DNA from 4 places in the Ferrimonas sp. YIN67 genome. Region 3 is predicted to be linked to each of the others. Evidence: predicted binding sites of a transcription regulator. Region 3 holds the regulator's gene; each other region holds the start of a gene.
The links. Region 3 encodes sigma-54, which starts transcription at its own class of promoters, with help from an activator protein. Its sites were predicted from a motif close to GTTGGCACGNNNNTNGNNT; they were not measured.
Positions count from the first base shown of each region.

Region 1: AC2D8U_RS13575 (formate dehydrogenase accessory sulfurtransferase FdhD) is a predicted target of sigma-54. The motif match lies at 1,797-1,815, and genes of this name have one in related genera.
Region 2: flgB (flagellar basal body rod protein FlgB) is a predicted target of sigma-54. The motif match lies at 1,334-1,352, and genes of this name have one in related genera.
Region 4: glnA (glutamate--ammonia ligase) is a predicted target of sigma-54. The motif match lies at 1,127-1,145, and genes of this name have one in related genera.

Region 1 is NZ_JBXVVJ010000006.1:77,490-81,421, reverse strand. Features, by position in the region: gene AC2D8U_RS13590 (4Fe-4S binding protein) at 1-469, opposite strand, end outside; gene AC2D8U_RS13585 (DUF3306 domain-containing protein) at 602-1,147, opposite strand; gene AC2D8U_RS13580 (DUF3305 domain-containing protein) at 1,144-1,599, opposite strand; gene AC2D8U_RS13575 (formate dehydrogenase accessory sulfurtransferase FdhD) at 1,852-2,685, shown strand; gene AC2D8U_RS13570 (substrate-binding domain-containing protein) at 2,682-3,587, shown strand; gene AC2D8U_RS13565 (glycine zipper family protein) at 3,731-3,932, shown strand, end outside.
Region 2 is NZ_JBXVVJ010000003.1:72,711-76,642, reverse strand. Features, by position in the region: gene AC2D8U_RS07545 (chemotaxis protein CheV) at 1-459, shown strand, start outside; gene AC2D8U_RS07540 (CheR family methyltransferase) at 463-1,293, shown strand; gene flgB (flagellar basal body rod protein FlgB) at 1,413-1,808, shown strand; gene flgC (flagellar basal body rod protein FlgC) at 1,811-2,230, shown strand; gene AC2D8U_RS07525 (flagellar hook assembly protein FlgD) at 2,241-2,924, shown strand; gene flgE (flagellar hook protein FlgE) at 2,937-3,932, shown strand, end outside.
Region 3 is NZ_JBXVVJ010000006.1:253,847-257,778, forward strand. Features, by position in the region: gene AC2D8U_RS14310 (HPr family phosphocarrier protein) at 1-96, opposite strand, end outside; gene rapZ (RNase adapter RapZ) at 77-925, opposite strand; gene ptsN (PTS IIA-like nitrogen regulatory protein PtsN) at 922-1,368, opposite strand; gene hpf (ribosome hibernation promoting factor) at 1,368-1,655, opposite strand; gene AC2D8U_RS14330 (RNA polymerase factor sigma-54) at 1,680-3,149, opposite strand; gene lptB (LPS export ABC transporter ATP-binding protein) at 3,208-3,932, opposite strand, start outside.
Region 4 is NZ_JBXVVJ010000009.1:50,145-54,076, reverse strand. Features, by position in the region: gene typA (translational GTPase TypA) at 1-549, opposite strand, end outside; gene glnA (glutamate--ammonia ligase) at 1,202-2,611, shown strand; gene AC2D8U_RS17135 (DUF4124 domain-containing protein) at 2,798-3,346, shown strand; gene glnL (nitrogen regulation protein NR(II)) at 3,423-3,932, shown strand, end outside.

The sequences.
Region 1 (3,932 bases), 180 kb from region 3:
GAAAGTAGCCAGGAGGCAACAGCTCCAGGCTGATGGCAGGCTGCACGGCCAAGTCGAGGATCAGATCATAGTGGGGGCGGCGCACTGCGCCCAGAGACAGCTCAATTGGCGCCGGCGCATCCGCTTCGCGGATCAGCACCCGGAACTGACCAAGGAAACCACTCACCTGCAGATCCCGGCTGAAGTATGCGGGTAAGGAGTCGGTGGTCTCGGCTGCGGCCATCACTCGCTCCAGATAGACTTCATCCTGGCTGGAGATCGCTTCTGTCGCTAACAGGGTGATGCTGGCCAAGCCATTGCTTTCGCCCATCAGGTGAGCGGCGGCAAGGCGAATACGGTCCTCGGCACCCAGGATCAACAGGTGTCCCGCCGTATGGTAAGACACGGTTTTCGGGATCAGGTTTTCTAACATGGTGGTCTGGGCCAGGCTCTGCTCACGGGCCGGATCCATCACACTGCTTTCAATCATGCTCACTATGCGTTCCTAAATCTGTTCATTGCTCTTGGCGCACTGGCGGATACTGGTGACACGGGAGCGGCAGATTGCTTCTTATTGTGAGCAAGGTTCATACCAGGCTCACGCTCCCCAATCTCCCCCGTGTTACGCCTCGTTCTGCGGTTTGCCTGTACTCTCGTCGTGGTGTGCGACTTTTTGTCCCTGCTCCTCAGGGGAAGCCGCCGGCTCTGACGACTTTTTGTCCGCCTCGGCGACGACCTCCTGATCCTCTTCCGCCTCCTTCACCACGTGCCGGAACACCTTCTCGGCCAACTCGGCTGCCACCTTGGCACTGAGTTTGGGCTGAGATTTGTAATCAAGGTCGTATTCGCACAGGCCGTCACGAACATTGTAGTGGGGCTGTTTCCACAGGGCCCGCAGAGCCTCTTTGCGTTTGAGGGGATCCACCTCCGGCTTGAGGAACTCGGCAAAACTGCCGCCCTCCTCAATGGCATTGGGATCCGGAAGTTCCGTCGATTCAGCGTCCCCCTCTTGCGCCAGGGCCTCATCGCTGGCACCCGGCTCTCCGGCCTCCAGCGGAGGGGTCTGCGCCACCTCGTCACGCCCAGTCGCCTGTTGCGCTTGCTCTTCTTGTTCCTGCTTCGCGACCGCCTGACGGCGTTGCTGCCAGCGGCTCAATAATCCGCTCATGCTTTGTCCCGCTTCTGTTTCATTTCACCGCGGCTATCGACGTGCTTGCGACGATGGGCATTGATCGGCTGTTCGCCATGACGGGTGAGGAAAGACTCCAACCAGCAGCCGATCGCCTCGGGAATGGGACAGGTCAATACCGGGGTATCTCCCTCCAGGGCTCCGGCGGCAACATTCTGGTTCGCCGTGATCGACATGGGCACCGGCACGCCATCCCCCTTATCATCGCAGATCACAAACAATTTGGGCGTCGGCAGATCCAGATTGAGCCGGTAATTGGCACGCTCATCCAGAAACAGCTCCATCATCACTTCATGGGCTCCCTCGGGTTTGTCACCACTGGCGGGCAGCAAGGCGTCGATCTCCCAACGGGTCTGGCTCCAGCGGCCTACCGTCACTTGGGTGGATTTTAGCGTGACGTACAGGGGCCACAGGGATTCACTATGTTGCATCGGTTACCCACATTTCTGACTGATGGACAGTTTCATCATATAGGCAAAAAACGTTCCAACTATTATTCGGCGGTTTTCACAGACCAGGATCACACAATTCTTGCTGCCAGGGACATTTTGTCCTTGCCTCAAGGGACAGCTTGGGACAATAAGTCAGACGAAGTGTGATCCGTTTCTCGTTCCCCTCACAGAATCCTGATGGAATGGGAATTGCATCTCCCGCCGTCAGTCCCTTAGCCGTTTGAGTCCATTATGAGCCAGCCCACCCACCGTCCCCGCCTGTCCCGTACCCACGCAGAAGCCCCACTGACCCTCGCGGTCACCGCCGTGGATGAAACCGGTGCCACCGTGGATAAGCAGATCGCCTGCGAGCGCCCCCTGACTCTCTATCTCAACTGGCAGCCTATTGTGACCTTGATGACCCTGGGAGCCCGGCCCGAAGCCCTGGCCCTTGGTTACTTGAAGAATCAGGGGTTTATCACAGATATCGCGCAGGTCGAATCCGTCATTGTCGACTGGGAGGTGAACTCGGCAGCGGTGATCACCCGTGAGGACACGGACCATGTCAGCCAGAAGCTGACGGAAAAAACCGTCACCAGCGGCTGTGGTCAGGGCACGGTATTCGGCAGCTTTACCGCCGGCCTGGATCAGATCCAACTGCCCACCCCCAGCTTGAGCCAAAGCGGGATCTACGCCCTGCTGAAAAATCTGGGACAGTATAACGACACCTATAAGAATGCCGGGGCGGTGCACGGCTGCGGGGTCTGTGAGGGTGAACAGATCCTGAGCTTTGTCGAGGATGTGGGTCGCCACAATGCGGTGGACACCCTGGCTGGTGACATGTGGCTGGACGGCTTAAGCGGGGGAGACAAGATCTTCTACACCACGGGCCGCCTCACCTCCGAGATGGTGATTAAGGTCGCCAAGATGGGGATCCCGGTACTGCTGTCGCGCTCCGGGATCACCGAAATGGGCCTGAGCCTGGCCCAGCAACTGGGGATCACCCTGATCGCCCGGGCCAAGGGACGACATTTTCTGATTTATCACGGCGCTGAAACCGTGCAATTTGATGGGGAGCACGCATGAGCGAGCAGCAAGACAACCTGTTTATGAATGCCAAGCAGGTGGCAGATTACCTCGATCTGAATGAAAAGAAAGTCTATGCCATGGCGAATGAACGCCAGCTTCCGGGCACCAAGATCACGGGTAAATGGTTATTTCCAAAGACCCTGATCGACCGCTGGATCATCGACTCCTGCCACAGCGGCATGCTGTCAGACCGCTTGATCATGACCGGCTCCGATGACCCCCTGTTGCACTGGGTGGTTGGCCGGGTCGGCCAGCGGATAGGCAGCTCTGGTCTGGTGAACTACTCTCCTACCGACTCCCGCCTGGGTCTGTCCCACCTGTCCCAGGGCTATGCGGATCTCTGCTGCATCCACTGGGGCAGTGCGGCCGAGCGGGATCTGCGCCATCCCGCCCTGCTCAAGCGTTATCCGGCCCACAAGCAATGGGTTCTGGTGCACGGGGCCAGCCGGGAGTTTGGCCTGTTGATGCGCACCGAACATCACCACCTGGGGCAGAATGTGGATGAAGCCCTCTCCCTGCGCTATCGCTGGATGAATCGCCAGGAGGGCGCCGGCGCCCGCTACCACTTTGATAACTGGCTGGCAGAAAAGGGGATGACCGGCACAGATCTGAACCTGGTGGCCACCTCCTTTACCGAGCGGGAACTGGCTGCGGGGATCGCCCGGGGTGATGCAGACTTCGGTTTCGGCTGCCAGGGTATTGCCGGAGAGTTTGGCCTGGCCTTTGTTCCCCTGGGCAAGGAGTCCTTCGACTTCGTAATGCCCCAGGGGGTCTACTTCCGTCAACACCTGCAGCAACTGTTTACGATCATGCAAAACCCCGAAACCCTCACCCATGCCCAGCGCCTGGGGGGCTATGATCTGGCCGATTGCGGCAAGATCCTGTGGAGTGGTAGCTGATAAGGAGCAGCGGTAAGCTTCTAGCCTGTAGCCTGTAGCCTGTAGCCTGTAGCCTGTAGCCTGTAGCCTGTAGCCTGACGTTTTAAGCCAACCGCTCGTTAGCACTTATACTTGGGGCTTGCCATCTTGTGGAGAGCCCCGCCATGAACTTTGCGATCCGCCACCTTCTCCCCCTGCTGCTTATCGCCCCCTGCTGGGCCCAGACCCCTCCCATCATCTACCCGGCCCAAGGTCAGGCTCCCGAGCAACAGCGTCTGGATCAAGCCGAATGCCAGCTATGGGCCACAGATAGCACCGGCGTCGATCCCGTCACCCTGGCCAGCCAAAGCGGACCGGCTCAGCAGC
Region 2 (3,932 bases), on a different contig from region 3:
GCCAACACAGAGCTTAGTGCCGAGGTGGCTCAGCAGATGAGACCCGTGTCGGAGAAGCGTCGTACCATTCTGGTCGCCGATGATTCCGCCGTGGCACGCAAGCAGGTGCAGCGGGCATTGGCTCCGCTTGGATTGGATATCATCCTGGCCAAAGATGGCCTGGAGGCTCTGCAAAAATTGCGCGAACTCTCGGCTCAATGTGAGGGTGATATCAGTGAGCTGATGCATCTGGTGATCTCTGATATTGAGATGCCGGAGATGGATGGCTATACCCTGACCGCCGAGATCCGAGCCAATCCCAAGTTGCGTTCACTGCGCGTGGTGCTGCACACCTCTTTGTCCGGAGTGTTCAACCAGGCGATGGTGGATAAGGTGGGTGCCGACCAGTTTATTGCCAAGTTTAATCCCGATGATTTGGCCGCATCGGTGAATCGTTACCTGGCCGAAGTTGAGGTGTAAGGCTTGCCGACAAAGACGTTAGCCAACAGCGAATACCAGGCATTCGCCGATTTTCTGCAGTCCCATAGCGGTATCGTGCTGGGGGATAACAAGCAGTATCTGGTGCGCAGCCGTTTGGCTCCGCTCATGGATCAGTATGAGCACAGCACCCTGGCTGGTCTGGTGCATTCGGCGATGCAGATGGGCCAGCATCAGCTTAAGAACGATGTGATCGAGGCGATGACCACCAACGAGACCTTCTGGTTTCGTGATGGTTACCCCTTTGAGCTGCTCAAGGATGTGGTGCTTCCTGAGCTCTGCAAACAGGGGCGGCGCCTTCGGATCTGGTCTGCCGCTTGCTCCTCCGGCCAGGAGCCCTACTCTCTGGCGATGGCACTGCAGGAGTTTCGCTTGAGGAACCCCGGCAGGCTGTTGCAGGGGGCGGAGATCCTGGCCACGGACATCGATAACCAGATCCTCAGCCAGGCCCAGAAGGGGGAGTATGATGCCCTGGCGATGGCCCGCGGCCTCACCGAGGAGCGTAAACGTCAGTTCTTTGAGCCCCTGGAGCGTGGAGCGGCCCGGCTTAAACCTGAGATCCGCAACGCCGTAACTTTTCGCCGAGCTAATTTGTTGGAATCCTATGTTTTGCTCGGCAAGTTTGATCTGATCTTTTGTCGTAATGTCCTGATCTATTTCAGCACAGAGAGTAAACGCCAGATCCTGCGGCAATTTGCTGCCGCCCTGAACCCGGGGGGATACCTGATCTTGGGGGCATCCGAGTCCATGGCAAACCTGTGTGATGGGTTTGAGATGGAGCGTCATCCGGCGGGGATCCTCTACCGGCGGCGTTGATCGGCTTCCTGCTCCCCAGTACTCAAGAAAAAGGCGTGCCATTGGCACGCCTTTTGCTTTTCCTGGGCATAGACGACGAGGCGGCAAGGGCCGACGAGCCGGTTTTGGGAGGTAAGGGTTTGGCAATCTCTTTTGATAAAGCACTGGGCATTCACCAGCATACCTTGGGCGTTCGTGCCGAGCGGGCGGAGCTGTTGTCGAGTAACATCGCCAACGCGGACACCCCGGGCTACAAGGCCCGGGAGCTGGATTTTGAACAGGCCCTGAGCGGGGCGAAAAGTCAGCAGTCGTTTAATCTGAGCCGCAGTCATGATAAGCACTTTGCCGTCAGCCTGGATCCCCAGCCCGCCGCCAAGTACCGGGTACCTATGCATCCGGATACGGGGGACGGCAATACGGTCGATCTGCAGATCGAGCGAAATGCCTTCGCGCAAAATGCCCTGGAGTACCAGATGAGCCTGGAGTTTCTTGGCAGCAAGTTTGCCGGCATGAAAAAGGCCATTCGAGGAGACTGACTATGAGCCTGTTTAATATATTTGATGTAGCGGGCTCGGGCATGAGTGCCCAGTCAACCCGACTGAACGTAACGGCTTCGAACATGGCCAATGCCAACACCGTCAGTTCCAGTGCTGATGACACTTACAAGGCTCGTCAGCCTATCTTCGAAGCGGCGCTTAACCAGGCCAGTAGCAGTCAGTCCCAGAGCGTGCCGGTACGGATCGCCGGGATCGTCGAGAGCGACAAGCCGATGATGCGCGAATTCAACCCCAACCATCCCTTGGCGGACGGCGACGGTTATATCTACAAACCGAACGTGAACGTGGTGGAGGAGATGGCCAATATGATCTCCGCCACACGCAGTTATCAGGCTAATGTCCAGCTGGCGAGTGCCGCCAAAGAGCTGGCTCAGCAGACCCTGCGCCTGGGTAAGGGCTAAGGAGCGATAGATGAGCACCATCAATAACGGCTTTCTCGACTCCATCAAGTGGCAACAGGAGAAAACACCGGAAGCCAACCCTAACCAGGCGCTGACACAGGAAGATTTTTTCTCCCTGCTGTCGCAGCAGTTGTCGATGCAGGACCCCTTCGAGCCGGTGGACAATGATCAAATGATCTCCCAGATGTCATCGTTCGCCACCGTTGACGGGATCAATAGCCTCAATGAGGAGATCAAGAGTCTCAACACCATGATGACCTCCAACCAGGCGTTGGAAGCGTCTGGATTGGTGGGGCAGAAGGTGCTGTTGCCTTCCAGTGCGGGCTACCTGGCGGAAACGGGCGAGCCGGTCTCTGGAGTGATCAGCGTTCCTCAGGGCAGCCAGAGTGTGCTGGTTCGCGTCGAGGACGGTACGGGTCAGGTGGTACGCACCCTCCAGGTGCCCAGCAATGGCAGTGGCAATGTCGATTTTAGCTGGGATGGTACCGACAGCAATGGCAACCCTTTGCCACCGGGCACCTACAATTTTGCCGCTAGCGGCATGGTCAATGGTCAAACCGAAGAGCTGGGCGTGTACGCCTATGCCCATGTGTCCAGCGTCACCTTAGGCGGCGCGGATTACGAAACTGTATTGAATTTGAAAGGTCTTGGCGGGATCACCCTGGGTGATGTGTTGGCCGTCGCACAAGGATAAGAGGAAACCAGCATGTCATTTAATATCGCATTGAGCGGGATTAACGCGGCTCAGAAAGATCTGGACACCACGTCCAATAATATCGCGAACGTCAACACCATCGGCTTTAAGGAGTCCCGCGCCGAGTTCGCCGATGTGTACAATAACTCTTTGTTCACTAACACCCAGACCACCACAGGCTCGGGTGTGGCCACGGCCAATATCGCCCAGCAGTTTCACCAGGGAGCGCTGAACTTCACCAATAATGCGTTGGATCTGGCGATCAACGGCGCCGGTTTCTTCGTTACCAACTCCGAGTTTGGCGGCCAGGATTACAACTACACCCGGGCCGGGGCCTTTGGCCTGAATGACAGTAACTTTATCGTTGATTCCCAGGGCAACTACCTGATGTCACTGCCGGTGAACAGTGATGGCACGGTGCAGTCCGTGTCTCTGTCCACCACCAATCCGGTGCAGATCCCACAGACGGCCGGCCAGCCAAGGGCGACCAGTTCCATCGACATGTCCATGAACCTGCCCGTGGCGGAAGCGGAGCTCAATCCGGCACTGTTTGATCCGGCCGATCCCAGCACCTACACCACCTCCACGTCCGTGACCATCTACGACTCCCTGGGTGAGCCACACATTCAAACCACCTACTTCGTCAAGCCAACCGGTGGCGCACTGGACAACAACAGTCAGTGGCTTGCCTTTACCACGGTGGACAACCAGCCCGTGGATATCTGGGATACCACCAATGGTGGCCCACTGACGACGACCTGGATGCAGGACACGACGGGGGATGGAGTGGGCGACACGCCACAAACGGCCACCGGCGCCAGCGGCCAGACCGGTTTTGTCCTGAGTTTCGATGATGTGGGCAGCTTCCTGGGGACCAACCCAGCCGTGGTGGAAACTCAGGCTTTGGGCCAGGCCGATCCGACCGGTGGGGCTGGTGCCAACGTCATCGGCCCGGGCACCGACGGCACTCAGCGCCTGACCCTGAATTTCCTCAATCCGACTCAGTAT
Region 3 (3,932 bases):
CAGCTGGACCAGTCGGGTCGCTGCCCGAGCATGAAGGCCAAGTCTATTGATCACCTTCACCTCTCGTTCGAAGTACTCAGTCTTGGTTGAGTTCACGATGGCGTACCTGGACTCGCTCTCTGTGCTGGGCAAAGCGTTGTGCAAGGGTTTCGGCGATGTAGACACTGCGGTGCTGGCCTCCGGTGCAGCCAATGGCGACAGTCAGGTAGGCACGGTTGTTGCGCTCCAGCATGGGGAGCCAGTTAAGCAGGAAGCGTTCGGTGTGATCGATAAAACGTTCGACGCTGCCGTGACGCAGGAAAAAGTCGGCGACCGGCTTGTCTTGGCCAGTCAGTGGACGCAGCTCTGGCTCCCAGTGGGGATTGGGCAGGAAACGGACATCAAAGACGTAATCCGCCTGCTTGGGCATGCCATGCTTAAAGCCAAAGGATTCAAATACCAGCAGCATGGGTTGATCGATCTGACCGAACAGGCGAGAGCGGATCTCGTCGGAGAGCTGATACACAGAGAGGTTGTCGGTGAGGATATGGTGGTCGCAGTCTTGTGCCAGGGGGGCCAACAGTCGACGCTCCTCGGCAATGGCATCGGCCAGGGGCTTGCCATCCCGGGACAGGGGGTGCATGCGCCGGGTTTCACTGTAACGTTTGAGCAGATGTTCATCGTTGGCATCGAGGAAGAAGATCTGGACCTCGATCTGTTCATCCAGCATGGCCCGCAGGCGGGGAATATCCAGCTTCTCATAGGGCAGGTTGCGGATATCCAGGCTGACCGCGATCTCCTCATTCTGTCCCATCTGACTGCGCAGCAGCTGTGGCAGGAGTTCCAGGGGGAGGTTATCGACGCAGTAATAGCCGAGATCTTCCATGACCCGCAATGCGACGGTCTTGCCGGCTCCGGAACGCCCGGACAGAATAATCAGTTTCACTGGATGAGCAACTCGTACAGGTGTTGATTATCATCGGTTTTACGCATTGCTCGACACAGCTCCTTCTGGCTGAGTTTGCCGGCAATAGCGCGCAAGGTATCCAGATGGGCCTGGTGTTCGTTCTCTGGGACAAACAGGGCAAACAGCAGATCAACCGGCTGTTGATCGATGGAATCGAATTCTATCGGCTCGTTGCACTTAAGCAGGACAGCCACGGGATTTTTGATCCGGCCCAGGCGCCCATGGGGCAGGGCGATCCCTTTTCCAATCCCGGTACTGCCCATCTTTTCCCGGGCCATCAGGCTTTCAAACAGCTCGTGTTGGGGCAACTCCGGGCACTGAGAAGATGCCAGCTCGCTGATCATCTCCAGTGCCCGTTTTTTGCTGAGGCCGGGGGCAACGCAACGGGTGCGCTCCGGCGAGAGTAGTTCATTGATTTCCATTAGTGCCTGGAAATTTTCTCTTTATGTTTAATGACTTGACGATCCAGCTTGTCCACCAGGCCGTCGATGGCTGCGTACATGTTCTCATGCTCATGGGTGGCAAACACCTCTCCCCCGTTGAGATGCAGCTTGGCTTCGGCGATTTGCTGAAGCTTCTGGACATTGAGTATGACATGAACGTTGTTGATGTGATCGAAATGGCGTTGCAATCGCTCAAACTTTTCATGCACATAGTCTCGCAAGGCTTCGGTGACTTCGACGTGGTGCCCGGTAAGATTGATCTGCATAGGTTAACCTCCGTTGCGGTGTGCTTAGAGCACTTTGCGCTGGTTCGAGGGGGGGATGGAGAGGGCTTCCCGGTACTTGGCGATGGTACGCCGCGCAACCTGGATCCCCTGCTCCGCGAGAAGCTGTGCCATCTTGCTGTCGCTGAGAGGCTTCTTCGGGCTCTCGGCGGCCACCAGCTTTTTGATCAGGGCCCGGATAGCGGTGGAGGAGCATTCACCACCGCCGTCGGTACTGACATGGCTGGAGAAGAAATATTTCAGTTCGTAGATCCCACGCGGGGTATGCATGTACTTCTGGGTGGTCACCCGGCTGATGGTGGATTCGTGCATCTCCACTGCCTCGGCGACGTCGTTGAGCACCATGGGTTTCATCGCCTCATCACCATATTCAAGGAAGCCTTGCTGGTATTGGACGATGCAGTTGGCCACTTTCATCAGGGTCTCGTTGCGGCTCTCCAGGCTCTTGATAAACCATTTGGCATCCTGCAGGTGGCCGCGGACAAACTGGCTGTCACCATTGTTACGCGCTCCCTTGGACAGGGCGGCGTATTGCTCGTTGATGCGCAGTTTCGGCACGGAATCCGGATTGAGTTCGACAACCCAGCGGCCCTGCTTCTTGCTGACAGATACGTCCGGGATCACGTACTGGCTATCGCTGGGGGCGATGGCGCTGCCGGGACGGGGATTGAGCGATTGGATCAGTTCCATAGCGGCCCTTAACTCATCTTCTTTGAGTCTAGTGCGCCGCAGCAGGGTGCGAAAGTCCCGATTGGCAAGAAGATCCATATGTTCCTGAAGCAGGTTGATGGCCTCTGCTTTCCAGGGCGTCGTTTCATCGAACTGAGCGAGCTGGATCAGCAGGCAGTCCGTGAGATCCTGGGCGCAGCAGCCGACCGGATCGAACTGTTGGACCCGCTTGAGCACGGCCATGATTTCATCCAGCTCCAGATCTTCGGCGCCCTGGGCCTCGAGGATCTCTTCGGCACTGATGGTCAGGTAGCCGTGTTCGTCGATGGCGTCGATGGCCGTGGTCGCGATGGCCCGATCCCTGTCGGTCATCGGGGTCAGCTCCATCTGCCAGATCAGATGGCTTTGCAGATCGACGCTGGTTTCCCCCTGGTAGAAGCTGTCGTCATCGTCCCGGACGGGACCGGCCGGGCTGGCCGGTGCAGCGCTGTAGACATCGTCCCAGGTACTGTCCAGCGGCAGGTCGTCGGTCATCTCGGTCTGGCCCATGGCTTCGCCGGTCTCCATCTCGGAGGCTTCCGGTTTGCTGCTGTCGCCATTTTCGTCGGATGCGCTGACATCCTGATGGTTTTCCCCGGGTTCGGACTCAAACTCGTCGGTTTGCTCCAGCAGGGGGTTGGACTCCAGCGCTTCCTGGATCTCCTGTTGCAGATCCAGTGTCGACAGTTGCAACAGACGGATCGCCTGCTGCAACTGGGGTGTCATAGTGAGCTGTTGTCCCAGCTTTAGCTGAAGAGAGGTCTTCATTCAGTGCCCGATCCTTGTTGTACGACTCTGGGATCCCGGTATGGGCCAGCGGGATCCGTTAGAGTTTGAACTGATCGCCCAGATAAACGGAGCGTACCAGTTTGTTATTGAGGACGTCTTCCGGTGCGCCCTGAGCAATCATTTCACCATGACTGACGATATAAGCATATTCGCAAACGTCCAAAGTTTCCCTCACATTGTGGTCGGTGATCAAGACGCCCAGTCCACGCAGTTTCAGATGCTGGATAATTTTCTTAATGTCGATCACCGAGATGGGGTCGACCCCGGCGAAGGGTTCATCCAGCAAAATGAACTGGGGATCGGCCGCCAGGGCGCGAGCGATCTCCACTCGGCGACGTTCGCCGCCGGACAGGCTCATCCCCAGGCTGTCACGAATATGGGTGATGTTGAACTCCTCCAGCAACTGCTCCAGCTTCTCCAGGCGCTGAGCCTTGCTCAGGTCCTTGCGGGTCTGCAGCACCGCCATCAGGTTGTCGAAAACGCTGAGTTTGCGGAAGATGGAGGACTCCTGAGGCAGGTAGCCGATCCCCTTGCGGGCCCGAGAGTGCATCGGCAGCAGGGTGATCTCCTCATCATCGATGCTGATCCGCCCCTTGTCGTTTTGCACCAGGCCCACCACCATGTAGAAGGTGGTGGTTTTGCCGGCGCCGTTGGGTCCCAACAGGCCAACAATCTGGCCGGTTTTCACCTCCAGTCCGACGCTCTTTACCACCTGGCGGCCGTTGTAGCTCTTGGCCAGTTGTTCCGCTTTCAGTACGGATC
Region 4 (3,932 bases), on a different contig from region 3:
GTCCTCTTTCTGAACGCCTTCCTCGCTGGAAGCCCAGCCGTTCAGGGCAGAAGCGTAAACCACTTTGAAGTCCAGCTGTTCGTCGGTCGCACCCAGGTTGTCGAACAGATCGAAGACCTGATCCATCACCCAGTCAGGACGCGCGCCTGGCTTATCGATCTTGTTGATCACTACGATTGGCTTCAGGCCCAAAGCGAAGGCTTTCTGGGTTACGAAGCGAGTCTGAGGCATCGGGCCTTCTTGAGCGTCAACCAGCAGCAGAACGGAATCCACCATGGACATCACACGCTCAACTTCACCACCGAAGTCGGCGTGCCCAGGGGTATCCACGATGTTGATGCGGTAATCATTCCATTTGATGGCGGTGTTCTTCGCCAGAATGGTGATCCCACGCTCTTTCTCGATGTCGTTGGAATCCATGACGCGCTCGTCCAGATCGACGCGGGCGTCCAGAGTGCCGGACTGGCCCAGCAGTTTATCAACCAGGGTAGTCTTACCGTGGTCAACGTGGGCGATGATCGCCACGTTACGCAAGTTTTCGATGCTCAAAGTGATCTCTCCGGGCAAAGGGGTACAAGGAAAAACCCGGCCTAATATTAGGCTCGGGCTTATTACGACCCCTTCGCGGGGTAAATGTTGGTCGGTGAAGGCCGGCTCCCTGCCACTTCGCGTATCGCCAAGTGCCACAATCCAGCCCATCTCCGCTCCATCACCATGATCATGATAAGCATAATCATGGACGCGGCCCGCTGCTGGGCCAAGTTTTGGGCGGCGATTGTACTGGAAAGCGCCGGTTTCTGCGACCTATAACCAGTGAAATTAGCAAGCTGATGCATCGGAGCCGATCAAAACCCGCCTGGACACTGCCCGCAACCACCCCCTATGGCTTCCAAGCATGGCTCACGACGGTTGAATTCTCCATGCCAGGTTCTGACCCAGATCATGGGATAAAGGCGCGATGCACCAACTCGGAGCAATGGCTCATCGGCATACCCTATGGGCTCTCACCCGACACAATGCACCACTTTGGTGCACCACATCCAAAACAAGCACCACCATGGTGCACCAAACCATTATCCAATCATGTCCAACAGAACAAAACCCTTACTTAACAACAACTTGAAAAATTGGCACAAGCTTCGCTAATGCCGTACCATCTTTTCGTTGCCACTCGAATTTCCGCCATTGGAGGCTTATTAAGATGTCCGTCGAAAAAGTATTGAACCTGATTGAAGAAAACGACGTTAAGTTCGTTGATCTGCGCTTTACCGACACCAAGGGTAAAGAGCAGCACGTTTCTATCCCGGTGAACCAAATTGATGCCGACTTCTTCGAAGAAGGCAAGATGTTTGACGGTTCCTCCATTCAAGGCTGGAAAGGGATCAACGAGTCCGACATGATCCTGATGCCGGATCCGTCTACCGCCATCTTGTGTCCTTTCACCGACGTGGAAACCCTGAACATCCGCTGTGACATCATCGAGCCCGCCACCATGGAAGGCTACGACCGCGATCCACGCTCCATTGCCAAGCGTGCCAAGGCATTCATGCAGTCTACCGGTATCGCCGATGACGTCTTCTTTGGCCCAGAGCCAGAGTTCTTCCTGTTTGATGATGTGAAGTACAAGACCGACATGTCCGGCTCCATGTACTCCATCGACGCCGAAGAAGCAGCCTGGAACTCTGACAAGCACTATGAAGAGGGCAACAAGGGTCACCGTCCTGGCGTAAAAGGCGGTTACTTCCCGGTATCCCCGGTCGACTCCGCCCAGGACATCCGCTCCGCCATGTGTCTGGTACTGGAAGAGATGGGTCAGACCGTCGAAGCCCACCACCACGAAGTGGCCACTGCCGGTCAAAACGAGATTGCCTGTAAATTCAACAGCATTGTAGAAAAAGCTGATGAGATCCAGGAGATGAAGTACGTGATCCACAACGTGGCCCACGCCTACGGCAAATCCGCTACCTTCATGCCTAAGCCCGTGGTTGGTGATAACGGCTCCGGCATGCACTGTCACCAGTCCCTGAGCAAAGACGGTGTCAACCTGTTTGCCGGTGACAAGTACGGCGGCCTGTCCGAAATGGCCCTGTTCTACATTGGCGGGATCATCAAGCACGCCCGTGCCATCAATGCCTTCGCCAACGCCTCTACCAACTCCTACAAGCGTCTGGTTCCTGGCTTCGAAGCCCCGGTCATGCTGGCTTACTCCGCCCGTAACCGTTCCGCTTCCATCCGCATTCCTGTGGTACCAAGCCCGAAAGGCCGTCGTATCGAGGTGCGTTTCCCGGATCCAACCGCCAACCCATACCTGGCGTTCTCCGCCATGCTGATGGCTGGCCTGGACGGCATCGTCAACAAGATCCACCCGGGCGAAGCCATGGACAAGGATCTGTACGACCTGCCGGCCGAAGAAGCCGCTGAGATCCCAACCGTGGCCTCCAGCCTGACCCAGGCCCTGGACTGCCTGGATGCAGACCGTGAGTTCCTGGTTTCCGGTGGCGTATTCTCCAACGATTTCATCGACTCCTACATCGAGCTCAAGCGTGCCGAAGTCGAGCGTCTGGACATGACCACTCACCCGGTTGAATTCGAGATGTACTACTCCGTATAACTCGTTGCCCTCTCCCCGTCTGGGGTAAGGACAAGCCAGCCTACGAAAGTAGAGCAACCTCTGTACCCTTAAAAACAACAATATTCAGAGGCAAATAGCCAAACCCACCCGGAATACCGGGTGGGTTTTTTTTCGCCAGTTCAAACACTACACTCACATTGAACCCCTTTGCCTGGAACCTGCCCCATGCGCCGACGCCTCTTACTTGGCATGCTCCTGCTGCCCTTCCTGATCAATGCCAAGATCTATACATGGGTCGACGAGCAGGGGCGGGTCCATTACTCCGATCAGCCAAACCAAGGCACCAAATCGGTGCAGCTCGAACCCAAAGCGCCCATTGTAATGGCTCCCCACAAGCCCAGAGCCTCCCCCTCACCGGAGGTCGCGACTGACTACCGGCTCTCTGTAGTCGTCCCGCAGGAGCTGGCCACCATTCGCAATAATCAGGGCCGACTGGAGGTGCAGATCGCTCTGGAGCCCGGCTTGGCAGAAGGTGCACGGCTACAACTGTGGCTCAACGATCAACTCGTGGACACTCAACCGAACCTCCTTCCCTTCACCTTGGACAACCTGGATCGGGGCGAGTATCGGCTCCAGGCCAAGGTAATTGGTAAAAACGGCAAAGTCCTTGCATTAAGTCCAGTCCGGACCGTTTATATGCACCGTCACTCTCGACTCAACCCGGCTCTGGGCCCGGTACCTAGGCCACAGCCGGGGATCAATGGCTCAGGCTGACCAAAGGACTTGCACCATAATGGTGCAATGCTAAGGTGGTGCATCATGGCAAAGCAACACAAGAAGGATGCAGCACATGGGCTCAGCCCCGGATCCCAAACTGTTAGATCATCTGTCCACGGCCATTCTGGTGCTCGATCATGAGCGTCGGGTGCATTACGCCAACCTGGCCGCTGAGGCGCTGCTCGGTTTAGGGGCCCGTCGCATGCTCGGCTGTACCCTGACCGATCTGTACAGCCAACTGTCTGCAGACAACGCCGATCTGGATCAGGCCCTGAGCGGTGATCAGGGGCAAGCGCTCTATGCCCTCTCCCTACTCACCCTGGACAATCAACATCACACGGTGGACCTGGCCTTTACTCCGCTGGAGCAGGGAAGGATCTTGATCGAGGCACGAACCGTGGATCAGCAACACAGGATCAGCCAGGAGCTGCAGCAATATGCCCAACATCATGCCGCCCAGCTACTGGTCCGCGGCCTGGCCCATGAGATCAAAAATCCCCTGGGTGGACTGCGGGGCGCTGCCCAGCTACTGGATATGGAGCTGGAGAGTGATGAGCTCAAGGAGTTTACCGGGATCATCATC